Regions from separate parts of the Massilia aerilata genome, predicted to be linked through region 3. Evidence: predicted binding sites of a transcription regulator. Region 3 holds the regulator's gene; each other region holds the start of a gene.

Region 1 (5,799 bases), on a different contig from region 3:
TTGCCTTCGAACAGGCTCGGATCCTTGACGCGGTAGTGCAGCTGGGTGCCTTCGAACTTCTCGATGCCGTCGACCTTGATCGTGCGCGCCTGGAAGGAACCGACGCCGGCGGCGATGAAGATGGTCTTGGTGATGAAGCGGGTGCCGGTCGAGGTCTCGACGTTGAAGCGCTGGTCTTCACGGCGCTGGACGGTGGTGACTTCCTGGCCCAGGTGGAAGGTCGGGTCGAACGGCTCGATCTGCTTGAGCAGGTTGTCGGTCAGTTCCTGGCCGGTGCAGACCGGCACGGCAGGGATGTCGTAGATCGGCTTGTCCGGGTACAGTTCCACGCACTGGCCGCCGACGGCCGGCAGCGAATCGATCACGTGGGCTTTGATCTCCAGCAGGCCCAGTTCGAACACCTGGAACAGGCCGACCGGGCCCGCGCCGATGATCACGGCATCGGCTTCGATGGCGCCGGCAAAAGAGCTGTTGGGAGCGATGGTGCCCACTTCCGGGGCAGCACTGATAGTCATGCAGTTATCCTGTTGATGTGGTTCGGCGGACGCGTCTTAGCGGGCCAGTTGGTCCAGCTTTTCCTTGACGTCTTTCCACTCTTCCGCGTCGGGCAGGGCGGGCTTGGTCTTGGTGATCGACGGCCAGTGGCGCGACAGGTCGGCGTTGATCTTGATGAATTGCTGCTGGTCCGACGGCACGTCTTCTTCCGCGTAGATCGCGTTGACCGGGCACTCCGCCACGCACACGGCGCAATCGATGCACTCGTCCGGGTCGATGGTGAGGAAGTTCGGGCCTTCCCGGAAACAATCTACCGGGCATACATCCACGCAGTCGGTATAGCGACAACGGATGCACGATTCGGTGACAACGTGGGTCATAACAGTCCTTAATCAGTGGAAGCGGCGGCGTGTTGGATACAGGGGAGCTCGCCGGACGCGGCAAAGCACTGTATTTTAGGGCAATTCGGCCTTTACGACAAATCAGGCTTATACACAATACACATTAGCAAATGTTGTCAACGGCTGCCGCGCAGGTGTTCAATCAGCGCCTGCCAGCCCGGCGCGGCGCTGCCATCGTCGAACAGGGTCACGGTGCGGCAGCGCCGGCCATCGTCGGCCGTGATTTCCCAATGAATCAGGTCCGCCCCCAGCGGCGAGCCGGGGGCGGCGTGGAAGAAGTCGAGGCTGTCGACCAGGGATTCGATCGCCCGGCCGTCGCGGTGACAGCCGGTGTCGAGTTCGAAGCGCTCGCTGCGGCCGGCAAAGCCGCCGCTGGCGCGGGCCGTGATTTTCATCGCTGCGTCTCGAGCAGTCTCACCGTCACCCCGTCCGCGCCGACCCCGACCGCCGCCACCGCGGCCCCGGCTTCGGTCGCCGCCTGCTCGTCGCCGGCCGGGCCGAAGCGGCCGTGTTCCGCGCACCAGCGCGCCAGCGCCTGGGCCTCGGCATCCAGGATGCGTTCGACGTTGTAGTACTCGGCCAGGTTCATGGTGCCGCAGCAGGCGCGCCGGTCCTGCTTGGCGCCGGGGGCATCCTGCACGCAGGCCGCCAGGCGCAGCCCGGCCGGGTGCGGGCCGGTGAGGGTGGCCGGCACGTCGACCACTTCGCGCTGGGCGAAGCGGTTGCGGATGAAGGTCGTGTACTCAGGCGGCTTGCCGTCCTCGAGGGCCAGGCGCAGCATCTCGTTGGCGACGTCGGCATAGGTGGCGGCCACGTCGGGCGCGGCGATCAGGGCGCGCAGCAGCAGCCCGCGCAGCCAGGCGGCGACCCGGTGCAGCACGCTGGCGCAATCTTCCAGCTCCGGATTGCGCTCGAAGGCGAACATGTCGGCCAGGATGTCGTAGAGCGCGCCGGTGAATACCTGGGAGATGGCGTGGACTTCGGTGCCGGCCTGGCTCAGGGTCAGGTCGTTGTCGGCATTGCGCAGGCCGTTGGTGCTGCCCAGCGCCAGGCCGAACTGCTCGGCGATGTCGGCCAGGAAAGTTTTATCGTGCAGGTGCGCCTTGGTCTGGGCCACCACCGCCTCGCACTGGTCGAGCTGGGACAGGGCCAGGAAGATCGCGGTCAGGTCGCCGAAGGATTCGTGCAGGCCGCCGGTCTGGGGCGGATTGTCGGCCATCAGCCATTGCGGCTTGAGGCCGTCCAGCACCGCGTGGCCGGTCTCGTGCGAGACGATGTCGAAGGAGCGGCAGGTGTACAGGCGCGCCGTCTCGCCGGGCGGGACGAAGTCGCCGAACTTCAGGCAGGACTGGGTCCGGCTGTAATAGGCATTCATCACGTTCGGCAAGCCGTAGGGGTGGACCTGCAGCGGCGCGGTGTCGACGCTGCTGTTCCACTGCCAGGGCAGGGGCATGGCGGCGCCGGCGGTGGACAGGGCGCGCTGGTACATGGTGAGCGTCTGGCGCACCACGGCGTAGGTGTGGACGGCGTCGAATTGCGGCGTGTCCGGCATGGTGACGAAGTCGCCGAAGGCGTTCGGCTCGACCGCCGGGAGGTCGGCGTCGAGCGCGATGGCGATGCGGGCGTCGCGCGGGCCGGCCAGCACCACGCCCGGCAGGAACACCTTGCGGGTGCCGATCTCGGCCACCGAGGGATCCTGCTTCCACATCAGCACGCGCGCGCCGAAGGCATAGGGCAGGGGGACGTCTTCCTGGCCGCCGTTTTCAGCACTGCCGGCACGGCCCGGACCGGCCAAGGGGCGCGGACGGCCCGGCTGGTCGAGCAGCTGGGCTGCCTTGCGGTGCTGGCGATAGGGGGCGGCCGGCATCGGCACGTAGCCGATCGGGGGCTGGTCGGGCGGGCTGTCTCTTGACGTCATGATCACTTCCTCCGGTGGAGCAGGCTGCGACAGGCAGGCTGCAAAGGAAATGGTCGCCCGGCCTTCGGATCGGATATTGATTTGAGTCAACTAGCCAATGCGCGGCACAGCTGGCATCATGGCGGGCTCAGTCGTTTTCGATTCAGGAAGGATGGCCAGGATGGCGGATATCAGCATCACCCAGCAACATCAGCTCGGCGCGGATGCGGCGCGCGCGGCGGCCCAGAAGGTGGCGGACAAGCTGGCGGGGGAATACGGCCTGCAATGCAGGTGGGAGGGCGACGTGCTCCGTTTCGAACGCAGCGGCGTGGAAGGCACGCTGGCGCTGGGCGAAAGCCAGGCCGCGCTGCGCATCAGGCTGGGCATGCTGATGGGCGCTTTCCGCTCCACCATCGAAGCGAAGGTGGCGGAAAGCATGCGCAAGGTGTTTGCTTAAGCCTTGAGGTCTTCGATCAGGTCGACGTACTGCTGCATCGCGTCGTCCTGCGAGGTACCCTGCAGGGCGGCCCAGGCGTCGAACTTGGCGCGGCCGATCATGTCGGTGAAGCCCGGGCGCTCGCCGGTGACGTCGCCGCTCGAGCCCTGCTTGTACAGGGCGTAGATCTTCAGCAGGGTCATGTTGTCCGGACGCTCGGGCAGGTTCTTCGAATCGATTTGTGCCTGGGCGAACTGTTCTTGCAAACTCATGGTGACTCCTTGAATAAAATGGCAATACTTCGGCCATCGTAGGGTGGGCTCCCCGAGCCCACGCGTGGCGCCGGCACGATGCGAACGGGATACGTGGGCACGGAGTGCCCACCCTACGTGGTGTTATTCTGATTACACGCCCAGCAGTTCGACGTCGAAAATCAGCGTCGCATTCGGCGGAATCACGCCGCCGGCGCCGCGCGCACCATAGCCCAGCGCGGCCGGGATGGTCAGGCGGCGCGCACCGCCCACCTTCATGCCCTGCACGCCTTCGTCCCAGCCCTTGATCACATGGCCGGCGCCCAGCGGGAACTGGAAGGGGTCGTTGCGGTCTTTGCTGGAGTCGAACTTGGCGCCCTGGCTGCCGTCGTCGTTGCGCAGCCAGCCGGTGTAGTGCACGGTCACGTACTGGCCGGCCGTGGCTTCCGGACCGTCGCCGACGACGGTGTCTTCGTATTGCAGGCCGGAATTCGTGGTGGTGATGGGCATGGTCTTGTCCTCTTGTTCAGGTGTAAATCACGATTGTAGTCCATGTACCTGTCGATCTGCTACGGCGCTTCTGTTGACGCCTTTTCCACTGTGTTGCGAGGGTGCGCCGAATTCTTCATGAAACCTGTCAACCGCCCTTCGAATACAGACGTTTCCCCGTAGAATAAGAACTTCTTCCACCTCCGGGCTGTCGTCCTCCCATGCTGCGTCGCATCCGTAAGCTTTTTGTCACTGCTCTCTGCCTGTTGAGCGCCGTCCAGGCCGCGCAGGCCAACGTCGTCGTCGTCCTGAATTCGCGTGACGCCACGGTCCAGCTGCTCGACCAGAAAACCGGCGCCGACAACGGCACCTTCGCGGTGGGCAAGGAGCCGCACCACCTGATGGCCACGCCGGACAACAAGTCCGTGATCGTCGCCAGCTCGGTGGGCAACGAGCTGATTTTCCTGGACCCGATCAACGGCAAGGTGCAGCGCCGCGTGACCGACGTGCTCGACCCCTACCAGATCGGCTTTTCGCCGGACCAGAAGTGGTTCGTCTCGACCGCGCTGCGCCTCGACCGCGTGGACATCTACCAGTACGTGAACGGCAACTTCGTGCTGAGCCGCCGCGTGCCGCTGCCGCGCATGCCGAGCCACATCGCCTTCGACGCCGCCAGCACCACGGCCTTCATCACCCGCCAGGGCAGCGACCAGGTCAGCGCGATCGACCTCAAGACCGGCGCCGTCAAGTGGACCCTCGCGGTCGGCAAGCTCCCGGCCGGCATCACCATGACCCCGGACGACAAGTACCTGCTGGTCGGGATCATGGGCAGCGACTACGTCGAGGTGATCGACTGGCGCACGGCAAAGTCGGTCAAGCGCATCAAGACCGGCAACGGCGCCCACAACTTCCGCGCGGTCGGCGACAAGCGCCACGTGTTCGTGTCGAACCGCGTGCAGAATTCGATCAACATCATCGACCAGGTCACGCTGGAGAACGTCGGCATGATCCCGGTGCCGGGCGGCCCGGACTGCATGGAGCTGTCCGCTGACGGCAAGACCCTGTGGGTGACCCAGCGCTGGATCAAGAAGGTGGCGGTGATCGACGTCGCCAGCCGCAAGGTGATCAAGATGATCCCGGTCGGCCGTTCGCCGCACGGCGTGTTCTTCGCCAATTCGGCGCCGAGGATGTGATGCGAGCGCGGCCCGCCAAGGCCGCGGCGGCGCTGCTGCTGGCGGCAACCGTGACAATGCAGGGGGCGAGCGCGAGTTCGCCCGCCGCGGGTGCATGCAAGGGCACCATCTACCTCACTTTCGACACCGGCAGCCAGTCGCAGGCCGCGCTGATCGCCGAGACGCTCGGCAGGCACCACATCAAGGCCACCTTCTTTCTCGCCAACGAGAAGACGGTGCGCGGCGACTGGTCGCTGGATCCCAGCTGGGCCGCCTACTGGAAGGCGAGGGCGGCGGAAGGCCATGCCTTCGGCAGCCACACCTTCGACCATGTTTACTGGAAGCGCGACGAAGCCGGCGGCCGGATCGCCGTCAAGCCCCAGTTCGGCGTCCACGCCGGCAAGCAGCAGACCTGGACCGCCGAGCAGTATTGCGGCGAACTGCGCCGGGTCGACGCGCGCTTCCGCGAACTGACCGGGCGCGGCCTGGACCCGATCTTCCGCGCGCCGGGCGGCCATACCTCGCCAAACGTGCTGGCGGCCGCCAACAGCTGCGGCTACAGCCACGTCGGCTGGGCCCCGGCCGGCTTCTCCGGCGACGAAACCGCCAGTGAGGCTTTCCCCAACGCGCTGCTGCTCAAGCGCGCGCTGGACAAGCT
Region 2 (5,799 bases), 170 kb from region 3:
TGCTGTATTTCATCGTGGGCCTGCTTCTGGTCGCGAACACCATCAATATCGCAGCAGACGTGGCGGCAATGGGCGACGCGGTCCACCTGGTGATGGGTGGTCCTGCGCACCTGTATGCGATCGGCTTCGGGCTCGCCTCGGTACTGCTACAGGTCTTCATTCCCTACTCGCGTTATGTGCGCCTGCTGAAATGGCTCACGCTGGGCTTGCTTGCTTATGTCGGGACAGTCTTCGCCGTGCACGTGCCCTGGAACGCAGTATTTCTGCATCCGGGGGACGTGCTCGGCTTGCCGTGGAGCGCGTCCCATGTCACCACCATCGTCGCGGTGTTCGGAACGACGATCAGCCCCTATCTCTTCTTCTGGCAGGCATCGCAGGAAGTGGAAGAGCTCAGGTCCGACCCGGCGGCACACCCGCTGAAGTGCCCGCCTGCGCAGGTAAAAAGGAATTTCGCCCGGATCAAGCTCGATACGTGCATCGGCATGGCCTTTTCGAATCTGGTGGCGTTTTTTATCATGTTGACGACCGCAGTGACCTTGCACGTCCATGGCGTCAGCGATATCCAGACGAGCGCCCAGGCGGCCATAGCGCTGCGCCCAGTGGCAGGCCAGGCGGCTTTCCTGATGTTCAGCCTCGGCATCGTCGGAACGGGAATGCTTGCGATACCGGTACTTGCCGGCTCTGCCGCCTACGCGGTGTCCGACGCATTGGGATGGCGCAGCAGCCTCGAGGACAAGCCGGCGATGGCGCCGCGGTTCTACACGATGATTGCTATCTCGACGCTGGCGGGAATGGGCCTGATTTTCACGCCCATTGACCCCATCAAGGCCCTATACTGGAGCGCAGTCGTCAACGGCGTCATTTCAGTACCGATCATGACCGTCATGATGCTGATTGTGACGCGCACCGACATCATGGGCAGCCTGGCTGCCCGCCCACGCCTGAAACTGCTTGGCTGGCTGAGTACCGTTGTCATGGCGTGCGCGGTGGCGGCGATGCTGCTGATGTAAGCCGACCGGCGAGTGCGTCTCGCCGGCCACGCCGCGCGGACGCGGCGTTCATGGCCTTCCCTCAGTGTCCGGACAGTGCGTCCGGCCTGCTGGTCGAGCGGAACACGGCCGGATTGGGATCGCCCGTCACATACAGGAAGCCGGCCAGGCCTTTTTCCATGCGAGACAGCGCGTGGTCTACCAGAATGTAGCGGCCCGGTACGTCGACCTTGAACTCGACCATGGTCGCGCCGCCGGGGGCCACGGTCGTGGTCTGGACATTCCGCAGCGGCGCCGTGGTGAGGTCGCCAAGGCTGTACACGCGGTCGAACACTTCGCCGATCACGTGGAAGCTCGAGGTGGCGTTCGGGCCGCCGACACCGAAGAAGATCCGTACCGTCTCGCCGACCTTTGCTTCCATGCGGTGGGTCTTGGTAAGGGCGTCGTGATTGCCGTTGAAGATCAGATGTTCCGGCTGCTCCGCGAGCAGCTTCTCGAGCGAGAACTCGTTTTCCCCTGCGGTGCCATGGCGCTGGGCCGTGTACAGCTCGCCCTGCATCACATAGAACTCACGGTCGACCTTCGGCAGTCCGCCTTCCGGCTCGACCAGGATCATGCCGTACATGCCATTGGAGATGTGCTGGGCCACCATCGGCGTGGCGCAGTGGTACACGTACAGGCCGGGATTGAGCGCCTTGAAGGTGAAGGACTTCGATGAACCGGGCGCCGCCTGCGTGACCGTGGCGCCGCCGCCCGGGCCGGTTACCGCGTGGAAGTCGACCGAGTGGATCATATGGCTGTCCTTCGCGTTGCTCAGGTTGACGTCGACGGTGTCGCCCACGCGCACGCGGATGAAAGGACCCGGCACCTTGCTGTTGAAGGTCCAGTACTTGTAGGTCGAGCCGTCCATCAACTGGCCCATGACTTCCGTGGTTTCCAGATTGACGCTGAGGTGCTGGGGGCCGCGCTTGCCGACCGATGGGGGAAGGTCGTGCGGATCGCGCGAGATGTCGGCCGCCTTTGGCCGGGTGTCCGCCGCCGGCTCGCCGACGACGATCTTCCCGATCATGCCGGCCTGGACGTGGCCCGGCAGGGAACAGACATAGTCGAAGGTCCCTTTCTTGTTGGCGCGGAACACGATGGTCGTGCTCGCGCCCTTGTCGTTCACCTGGTTCGATTTGGCGTCGAAGTCCTTGACGCTGATGTCGTGCGTGGCGCCATCGCCGTTGACGAGGTTGATCTGGACCACTGCGCCGACTGGCACGTTCAGGGTCGGGTTGGCCTTGCCGTTGATCGGCCCCGCGTCTCCCATGAAGACCAACTTGCCGTCAGAGATATCGGTGCGCAGCGTGAACGTGACATCCGCAACGGTCTGCACTGCCGAAGGCGCATGCATGTGCTCATGCTGGGCATAGGCTGGCGCGAGCATGCCGCCACCCAGTAGGACGGAGGCGATGAGATAAGGGAGCATCTTGGGTTTCATTTTATATACCTGTGTTTTGTCGTTGATACGACGCAATCATAGGTTTCAGGGATGAGTAGTAGAAATGATTCGGATCAAGCCTTTTCAAGCCAGCGCGGATCGGGTAAGTACCTCGCGGCACATCGATTCATGGTGCAGGACCTTGATCTGAATCATTCAAGAATCGACTTCGCGACGGCTATGATTTTTCCAAACGGAAAAATTTAAATCAACTGATAAGGATCAGATATGAAAGCCAGCACACTTCGTCACGCCATCGCTGTCGCATTCATTCTCCCGGGCGCCGCTTTTGCAAGCTGCGGCTCGGCTTTCTGCACCGTGAACACGAACTGGACCTCGCACAGCGCCCTGATCGAGGCCGGCTCAAGCTTCGATCTGCACTATGAGTACATCGACCAGGATCAAGCCTTCTCGGGAGGAGACAAGGTAGCGGTCGGCCAGATACCGCATCACCACGATGAGGTCGAGACCGTCAACCGCAACCTGATGACTACCTACAGCCATGGTTTCGGCAATGGATGGGGCCTTTCGATCAGCGCGGCGCTCGGCGACCGCGATCACGCGCACATCCACAATCACCACGGTGCGGCGCTGACGAACGAATGGAAGTTCACCGAACTCGGGGACGTACGCCTGCTGGCGCGCTATCAGTACGCCGCCACGGGCGATGCGATGAACCCCGGCAGGGCTGGCATCGTCATTGGACTCAAGCTGCCGACAGGCCACTTTACCGTAGAAAACGCCGAAAGCGAGCGCGCGGAGCGGAGCCTGCAGCCCGGTACCGGGACGACCGATCTGATCGTCGGCAGCTACTTCCACCAGCGTTGCACGGCCGACGATGCTTCCTGGTTCGTTCAAGGACAATACCAGCGCGCGCTGAACAGCCGCGACGGCTACAAGGCGGGCGCGCAGTTCAGTACCGACCTCGGCTACCGGAAAGGGGTAGGCGAGCGCCTGGGCCTGCTGGCGCAGCTGAACTTCGTTCACAAGGCGCGCGACAGTGGCGTCAATGCCGAACCCGCCGATAGCGGTGGACGCTACCTGTTCCTGAGCCCAGGCCTTTCTTACACCTTCAGCGAACGCCTGCAGGCCTACGGCTTCTTTCAGCAGCCGGTGCTACGGCACGTCAACGGTGTGCAGCTTACTGCCGACAGAGCCTTGATGTTCGGCGTCTCGGGCCGCCTGTGAATTCCGGTTGCGTCCGGCGACTCGGCTACATTTTTGAAAGCTCCTGCGGCGATGCCAGTCCATGTGATGTCATGGGCGGCCCTTCGCGAGACCGTCGCGAGCAACGCAGCTCCAGTGCACCAGCAGCATGGGAATGTCTTGCCTGGCCGGCCTGGCACGCAACGTCTTAAATCCATCGCCTAAAGCAAGTCAATCCTGTCCACGGTCGCGATAAAGAACGGGGAGCCGTGTCGACTTCAGGATCGACCGACACTGGTGTGTCAACCTCGCTGTCAAGAAGGAGCAAAACCGCAGGGATGTCGAGATTGCAAGGGTGCGCCAGTCGAGTGAAGGTTGACCCGCTGCTGCTGGGCCTTGGTATCGGTTATGCGTTCTAGAGTCCCGCTTCGTCCGAAGCCAGCCGGTCGAAGACCGGCTTTTACCGGCACCGTGCCGGTTTCTTCTCATCTTGAAAGGCTCTCTTTAACGAGCTCATGTGGTGCAAAACTGCGGTTCTCGCCTAATTCATTGATTGATATGGATGAAAAACGGCCTGCAAAGCCGTCTAGACGGGTTCGACTCCCGTCCTCGCCTCCAGCATATCTGTAGATCAGTGCTATTGCGCTGATCTACGTCAGCGCTTTCGCCACACGTATCGCCCGCATCTTCCTGCCAGCTTTCGATCCCATTTGAAGCATATTGAGCGTTTTCACAGATGCGCTCTAACAGGAAACGACATAACGGTCACGCCCGGCTTGTTTGGCTTTGTAAAGAGCCGTATCTGCACGAGCCAACATGAGTTCCGGCGTGTCCTTGCACTCGTCGGATATGGCAAGCCCCACGCTAGTTGTGATTGATAGGGTTTTATTTGGCAAGTTAAATGGTCGCCGCATGACATCAACGATCTTTTCGCCAAGAGCCTGAGCTTCCGTTACCTCGCGTACGTGCTCGAAGACGATGACAAACTCGTCGCCGCCAAGGCGTGCAACCGTATCTGCCGTACGAACAACGGACAAGAGCCGCTGAGCAAACTCAACGAGAATCGCGTCGCCGCACGCATGCCCAAGACCGTCGTTTATCGCTTTAAAGTGATCGATATCCATATACGCCAGAACGATCTTATACGACGCGCGTTTCGTTCGCGCAACCGCAAAGGCAAGCGTTTTCTCCAGCATTCTGCGGTTATAAACGCCGGTAAGTGCATCGGTTTGTGCGAGTTCCGCCAGTTCGGCTTCTGCTTTTGCTCGCTCCTGAGACAGGTTATAGAAGGCACGGCTAAGGTCACCAAACTCGTCCTTTCTATCTACGTCGAACACAGAAATATCTGTTTCGCCGTCTGAAAGACCTGCAACATGCCGCCTTAAAGCGGCAAGCGGCCGCAGCAAGCGGAGCACTGCAAACCACGCAATCACCGCAGTAGCGATTGCGATTACGAAAGACGCGATCAATGCCTTTCGGCGCATGTCGATGATCGGTGTAAGCGCCTCGGAAACCGGGTACACCGCGCCAACGATCCAATCCACCGAGCGAAGTCTCTTGTATGAAATGAGCGCGTGGACCCCCGATTTACTGACACCCTCGGTCCAACCCTCAAAACCCGACATCGCGGCGAGCGTCGACTTTACTGCCCCTCCTGGCTCAGACTTGACGTTCGCAAGAATCCGCCCAGGCGTGGGGTGGTGAATGATCACGCCCTTTGTTGTCACTGAAAATAAATAACCGCTGTCGCCGGGCTTGAGCTTCAAAAGCTGTCCGAAGAATCTCGGACTTTCGAGGTTGATACCGCCACCAAGGATAAACAGTAATCGTCCATCGTCGGCGTACACCGGTTGTGTTACCAGCACCACCGGCTTTCCCGACAAGGCGCTTCGGAAAGGCTCGGAGGTCGTACCCTCGCGCGCCATGACCGTTCGAGTGAAATATTCTCGATGTTGAAAGCCCTTCGTGCCAATTGCACGTCGATCGGCCAGGCTGGCGATGACGGTGCCATTCGGGTCGAAAGCCACCACGTTGAAAAATTCGTCGCGCAAAGTCCCACGTTTTTCAAGGAATTCTTGAAGCTGCGCACCGTCATGGATGAGGGCAGCCTCCAGGGCCTCGGCGAGAATCTTCAGCATGGTTCGCTTCGACTCGAGGTCTTCATCGATGTTGGATGCCACG
Region 3 (5,799 bases):
TGGTGGCGTTTGCCGGCGTGGGCGGCTGGATCTTCCACAACACGAACACCCTGGCGCACTACGAGGCCGGCGACGTGGCCATGGACAAGCGCGCGGACTACGAAAAGACCTATCGCAAGTACAAGGACCTGCCGCACCCGAAGATCACCGACGTCAAGGCCGCGGTGGACATCTACCCGGACCAGCGCCGCGTGTCGATCAAGGGCCGCTATGTCCTGCAAAACAAGACCAACATGCCGCTCGACACCCTGCGCCTGCAGTGCAATCCGGACGTCGAGACCACCCTGTCCGGGCTGCCCGCGCACAAGGTCGAACTGGATGACAAGAAGTTCGGCTTCCGCATCATCAAGCTGGCGCAGGCCTTGCCGCCGGGCGGGCGGCTGCCGCTCGACTTCACGGTCGACGTGCGCCGGCCCGGCTTCCAGAACAACGGCGAAGCCGACACGATCAATTACAACGGCAGCTTCTTCAACAACCGCGCCTTCTTCCCGCTGATCGGCTACCAGCCGGACCAGGAGCTGGGCGACCGCAACGAACGCCGCAAGCGCGGCCTGGGCGAGCCGGAGCGCATGGCCAAGCTGGAAGACCAGGCGGCGCGCGCCAACTCGATGTTCGGCGCGGACGCGGACTGGATCGACTTCGAGACGGTCGTCTCGACCAGTGGCGAGCAGATCGCGCTGGCGCCGGGCTACCTGCAGAAGTCGTGGAAGGAAAACGGCCGCAACTACTTCCAGTACAAGATGGACCGGAAGATGATGCCCTTCTTTGCCTACCTGTCGGCCAACTGGCAGGTCAAGAAGGGCGACTGGCACGGCATCCCGATCGAGATCTACCACGATCCCAAGCACCGCTACAACGTGGACCGCATGATCGAGGCCACGCAAAAGGCGCTGGACTACTACACGACCCAGTTCACGCCTTACCAGCACAAGCAGGTGCGCATCCTGGAGTTCCCGAACTACGCCAGCTTCGCCCAGTCGTTCGCGAACACGATCCCGTTCTCGGAATCGATCGGCTTCATCGCCGACCTGCGCGACAAGGAGGACATCGACTACGTCTTCTACGTGACGGCCCACGAAATGGCGCACCAGTGGTGGGGCCACCAGGTGACCGCCGCCAACGTGCAGGGCTCGAGCATGCTGATCGAATCGCTGTCGCAGTATTCCGCGCTGATGGTGATGGAGAAGGAATACGGCCGCCACCAGATGCGCCGCTTCCTGCGCTACGAACTGGATCGCTACCTCAGCTCGCGCGGCGGCGAAGCGATCGAGGAGCTGCCGCTGGTGCGGGTGGAAAACCAGCAGTACATCCACTACCGCAAGGGCAGCCTCGTCTTCTACCGCCTGCGCGACGAGATCGGCGAGGAAGCGCTGAACCGCGCATTGAAGCGCTTCCTGGTCGACAAGGGCTACCAGGAGTCGCCGTTCACGACCTCCGCCGAGCTGGTCGCCTATATTCGCCAGGAAGCGCCGGCCGACAAGCAGGCGCTGATCACCGACCTGTTCGAGAAGATCGTTTTCTACGATAACCGCGTGACGGAAGCCACTGCCAAGAAGCGCCCTGACGGCCAGTGGGACGTGACGATGAAGCTGCACCTGGCGAAGATGGAGGCCGACGGCAAGGGCAAGGAGACGGCGCGCGCCTACGACGAGCCGGTGGAGATCGGCGTGTTCGCGCGCGCCAGGGGGGCCAAGGAGGCGGACGAGAAGGTGCTGCTGCTGGAGAAGCGGGTGCTGAGCGGCGCGAATCCGGTGCTGACCGTGACCGTCAAGGCGCGGCCTTTCGAGGTCGGCGTCGACCCTTACAACAAGATGATCGACCGGGTGTCGCGCGATAATCGCAAGGAGGTCAGCGTCGACTGATCGCTGGAGCGCCGCTCCGGCGCTCCGGCCCGTACCGGCCCGGCACACGGAAGGGGAGGCGCCGCGACTTTACGCCCTCGGCTTCATCAAGTCGATGCTCGAACCGCCGCCTGGCGGATGGCGGCCAGGCGGGTAGGCTGCCGGATCCAGGGATACGACTGGTACCAGTCCGGCCCGGCATTCGCATTGCGAAGAAACTCAACGCCGATCGGTCGGCTGCGGGTCCGTGGGCGGCGTCGTCGGCGGGGTCGTCGACGTGGCCCCCGCGCCCTGGCCGGACGCGCCCACCGTGCCCGGGCTGCCGGTGGTGCCCATCGTGTTGCCTTCCATTGTGCCGCTGGTTGTGGAACCGCTGGAGGTCGAACCCGTTGCGGAACTGGCGTCCATGTCGCTGCCGCTCGTGCGTGTCGCGCTGCATGCCCCCAGGGACAGGGCGATCATGCTGCCGATGAAGAGGCCTTGCACTGTTTTCATGATCATCTCCTAATAGTAGGGAAGACCATCATGGATAGGCGGGCCAGCGCCGACCATAGGAGGGCTTCGGCCGTCTTTGTAGGACATGCCGCACGGCCTGTCCAGTGTGCATGCTTAAAGTTTATGAACAAATGACTGCCTCTGTCAGTTCGCGCCCCGCTCCGGTATCATTCGGGGATGAACCAGAATTCCTTCCAACCCTTCGTCATCGGCGTGGCCGGCGGCAGCGGCAGCGGCAAGTCCACGGTGACGCAGCAGGTGCTGTCTTCCTTCGGCGCCGAGATGGTGTCGGTCGTCATGCAGGACGACTATTACAACGACCAGTCCGAACTCACCCCTGAAGTCCGCCGCCGGCAGAATTACGACCACCCGGACGCCTTCGACTGGCCGCTGATGGTGCAGCACGTGCGCGCCCTGCGCAATGGCGAAACGATCCAGATGCCGGAATACGATTTCACGATCGACAACCGCTCCAGCAAGACCATACCGGTCAAGCCGGCCCCGGTGATCGTGATCGAAGGCCTGTTCGCCCTCTACGACGCGGACCTGCGCAAGATGATGTCGCTGAAGATCTTCGTCGACACGGCGCCGGACGTGCGCTTCATCCGCCGCATGCAGCGGGATATTGCCGAGCGCGGCCGCACGACCGAGAGCATCGTCAACCAGTACCTGGAAACGGTGCGCCCGATGCACAAGCAGTTCATCGAACCGACCAAGCGCCACGCCGACGTCATCCTGCCGCACGGCGCGAACGGCCCGGCGGTCGACGTCATCACGACCAAGGTCGCGAGCGTCATCGATGAGTTAAAGCGCGGAAAACTCGAACAGCCCTGATCAGGCCATCGGGCTGCATTGCTCGGTGCCGGCCGCCAGCGCCTTCAGGCGGGCCGGATCGAGCAGGGTGACCTCGCGCTTGTCGATCGTCAGCAGGCCCATCTTCTTGAAACGCGACAGCAGGCGGCTGATGCTCTCGATCGTCAGGCCCAGGTAGTTGCCGATGTCTTCGCGCGACATGCGCAGGGCGAACTGGGTCGGCGAATAGCCGCGCGCCGCGTAGCGGGCCGACTTGTTGACCAGGAAGACGGCAAAACGCTGTTCCGCCCGCATATTGCCGAGCAGTAGCATGGCGTTCTGCTCGCGCGTGATCTCGTTGCTCATCATGCGGTGGAAGTGGCGCAGCAGGGTCGGCACCTGGCCGAACAGCTCTTCCAGGTTGCCGAAGGGGATCTCGCAGACTTCGCTGTCCTCCAGCGCCACCGCATCGCAGTGGTGGCATTCGCTGCTGATCGCGTCCATGCCCAGCAGTTCGCCGGCCATCTGGAAGCCGGTGATCTGGGTTTCGCCGGCGGCGTTCACCTGGTAAGTCTTGAAATGCCCGAAACGCACCGCGTACAGGTTGCGGAAGGGATCGCCCTTGCGGTACAGGGGCTCGTCGCGCGCCACGCGCCGGCGGCGGCCGATGATCTTGTCGAGACGGTCGATGTCCGCATCCGCGAGGCCCATCGGCAGGCAGAGCTGGTGCATGCTGCAGGCCGCGCAACTGGCCTTCAGGGTTTGCACGTTCAGCAGTTTGTCGTCGGTCGGTAAGCTGATGGCCTGGATCATCGGTCGGTGGAGACGGTTGGGGGTCAATATCCGTGATTATACGGTCGCTGTTCGAGGACTGTGCATCTTCCCGCCGGAACAGTTGAACGCCTGTTCACATGACGTCGCATTTTGACCGCAGGCCTGCCTTGCCACCCTGGCAATCGTGCGCACCCCGGCGCGTGCTAGATTCTGTACACAACAATAAGGGGAGCTCACATGTTCGGCTTGGCGGCATTGGACCTGGCGCGCCTTCAGTTCGCGTTCACGATGTCGTTCCACATCCTGTTTCCAGCGATCACCATCGGCCTGGCCAGTTACCTGGCCGTGCTGGAGCTGTGCTGGCTGAAGACCAGGCGCCAGGTCTTCGTCGACCTGTACCAGTTCTGGTTGCGGATTTTCGCCGTGACTTTCGGCATGGGCGTGGTCTCCGGCATCGTGATGGCTTACCAGTTCGGCACCAACTGGAGTTTTTTTTCCGAATACGCCGGCGCCATCACCGGGCCGCTGCTGGCCTACGAGGTGCTGACCGCCTTCTTCCTGGAAGCCGGCTTCCTGGGCGTGATGCTGTTCGGCTGGACCAAGGTCGGGCCCGGGCTGCACTTCCTCGCCACTTGCATGGTCGCGCTCGGCACCCTGATCTCCGCCACCTGGATCCTCGGCTCGAACAGCTGGATGCAGACGCCGCAGGGCTATGCCATCGTCGATGGACGCATGGTGCCGGTCGACTGGCTCAAAATCATTTTCAACCCGTCCTTTCCCTACCGGCTGGTGCACATGTCGATTGCCGCCTTCCTGTCGACGGCCTTGTTCGTGGGCGCCTCCGCCGCCTGGCATCTCCTGAAAGGCCGCGGCAACGAAGCGGTGCGCACCATGCTGTCGATGGCGATGTGGATGGTGCTGATCGTCGCGCCCATCCAGGCCGTGGTCGGGGACATGCATGGCCTGAACACCTTGCAGCACCAGCCGGCCAAGATCGCGGCGCTCGAGGGGCATTGGGAAAACGAAGGCGACAAGCCCTTGCCGCTGCTGCTGTTCGGCATCCCTTCCATGAAGGACGAGGAAACGAAATTCGCACTCGGCATCCCGCGCGTCGGCAGCTGGATACTCACGCACACCTGGGGCGGCCAGATCAGGGGCCTCAAGGCATTCCCGAAGGACGAGCGGCCCAACGCCCTGATTATCTTCTGGAGCTTCCGCGCGATGGTCGGCCTGGGCCTGCTGATGATCGCGCTGGGCGCCTGGAGCCTGTGGCTGCGGCTTAAAAAGCGGCTGTACGACAGCCGCGGCTTCCTGAAGATGGCGATGTGGATGGGGCCGGCGGGCCTGCTGGCGGTGCTGGCCGGCTGGATCACCACCGAGGTCGGGCGCCAGCCCTGGATCGTCTACGGCGTGCTGCGCACCGCGGATGCCGCCTCGAAGATCTCCGCCGGTCCGCTGGCCCTGTCGCTGGCGCTGTTCGTGGTGGCTTACCTGTTCGTGTTCGGGGTCGGCATCGCCTATGTGCTGCGGCTGGTGCGCAAGGGACCGCAAGCCTTCGACACCACGCGCGCGGCCCAGGGCGGGCCGGGCAGGGGGCGCACGCCGGCGCGGCCCCTGTCCGTGCCGGAAGCCGAGGCCTCGGCCAACGAAGACAACCTGACATGACTATGGACATCGACATCACCGCGGTCTGGGCCGGCATCATCTTCTTCTCCGTCTTCATGTACGTGGTGCTGGACGGCTTCGACCTCGGCATCGGCATGCTCTATCCCTTCGTGCCGGACAGGCGCGACCGCGACACGATGATGAATTCGGTGGCGCCGATCTGGGACGGCAACGAGACCTGGCTGGTGCTGGGCGGCGAGGGCCTGCTGGCGGCCTTCCCGGTGGCCTATGC

What was found. Region 3 encodes FNR, which switches genes on or off when oxygen is low (the NO sensors DNR and NnrR bind a similar motif). Its sites were predicted from a motif close to TTGATNNNNATCAA; they were not measured.
Region 1: ACFPO9_RS20185 (gluzincin family metallopeptidase) is a predicted target of FNR. The motif match lies at 2,891-2,904, and genes of this name have one in related genera.
Region 2: nirK (copper-containing nitrite reductase) is a predicted target of FNR. The motif match lies at 2,615-2,628, and genes of this name have one in related genera.

Annotation. Positions count from the first base shown of each region.
Region 1 covers NZ_JBHSMZ010000016.1:166,153-171,951, reverse strand. Annotated here, with positions in the region: gene ACFPO9_RS20200 (NAD(P)/FAD-dependent oxidoreductase) at 1-515, opposite strand, end outside; gene fdxA (ferredoxin FdxA) at 552-875, opposite strand; gene ACFPO9_RS20190 (protealysin inhibitor emfourin) at 1,013-1,291, opposite strand; gene ACFPO9_RS20185 (gluzincin family metallopeptidase) at 1,288-2,814, opposite strand; gene ACFPO9_RS20180 (polyhydroxyalkanoic acid system family protein) at 2,975-3,250, shown strand; gene ACFPO9_RS20175 (acyl-CoA-binding protein) at 3,247-3,501, opposite strand; gene ACFPO9_RS20170 (FKBP-type peptidyl-prolyl cis-trans isomerase) at 3,634-3,990, opposite strand; gene ACFPO9_RS20165 (YncE family protein) at 4,191-5,162, shown strand; gene ACFPO9_RS20160 (polysaccharide deacetylase family protein) at 5,162-5,799, shown strand, end outside.
Region 2 covers NZ_JBHSMZ010000006.1:573,802-579,600, reverse strand. Annotated here, with positions in the region: gene ACFPO9_RS11705 (NRAMP family divalent metal transporter) at 1-1,010, shown strand, start outside; gene nirK (copper-containing nitrite reductase) at 1,072-2,460, opposite strand; gene ACFPO9_RS11695 (hypothetical protein) at 2,701-3,660, shown strand; gene ACFPO9_RS11690 (diguanylate cyclase domain-containing protein) at 4,362-5,799, opposite strand, start outside.
Region 3 covers NZ_JBHSMZ010000006.1:406,472-412,270, reverse strand. Annotated here, with positions in the region: gene ACFPO9_RS10985 (M1 family aminopeptidase) at 1-1,862, shown strand, start outside; gene ACFPO9_RS10980 (hypothetical protein) at 2,061-2,336, opposite strand; gene udk (uridine kinase) at 2,514-3,170, shown strand; gene fnr (fumarate/nitrate reduction transcriptional regulator Fnr) at 3,171-3,941, opposite strand; gene ACFPO9_RS10965 (cytochrome ubiquinol oxidase subunit I) at 4,140-5,567, shown strand; gene cydB (cytochrome d ubiquinol oxidase subunit II) at 5,570-5,799, shown strand, end outside.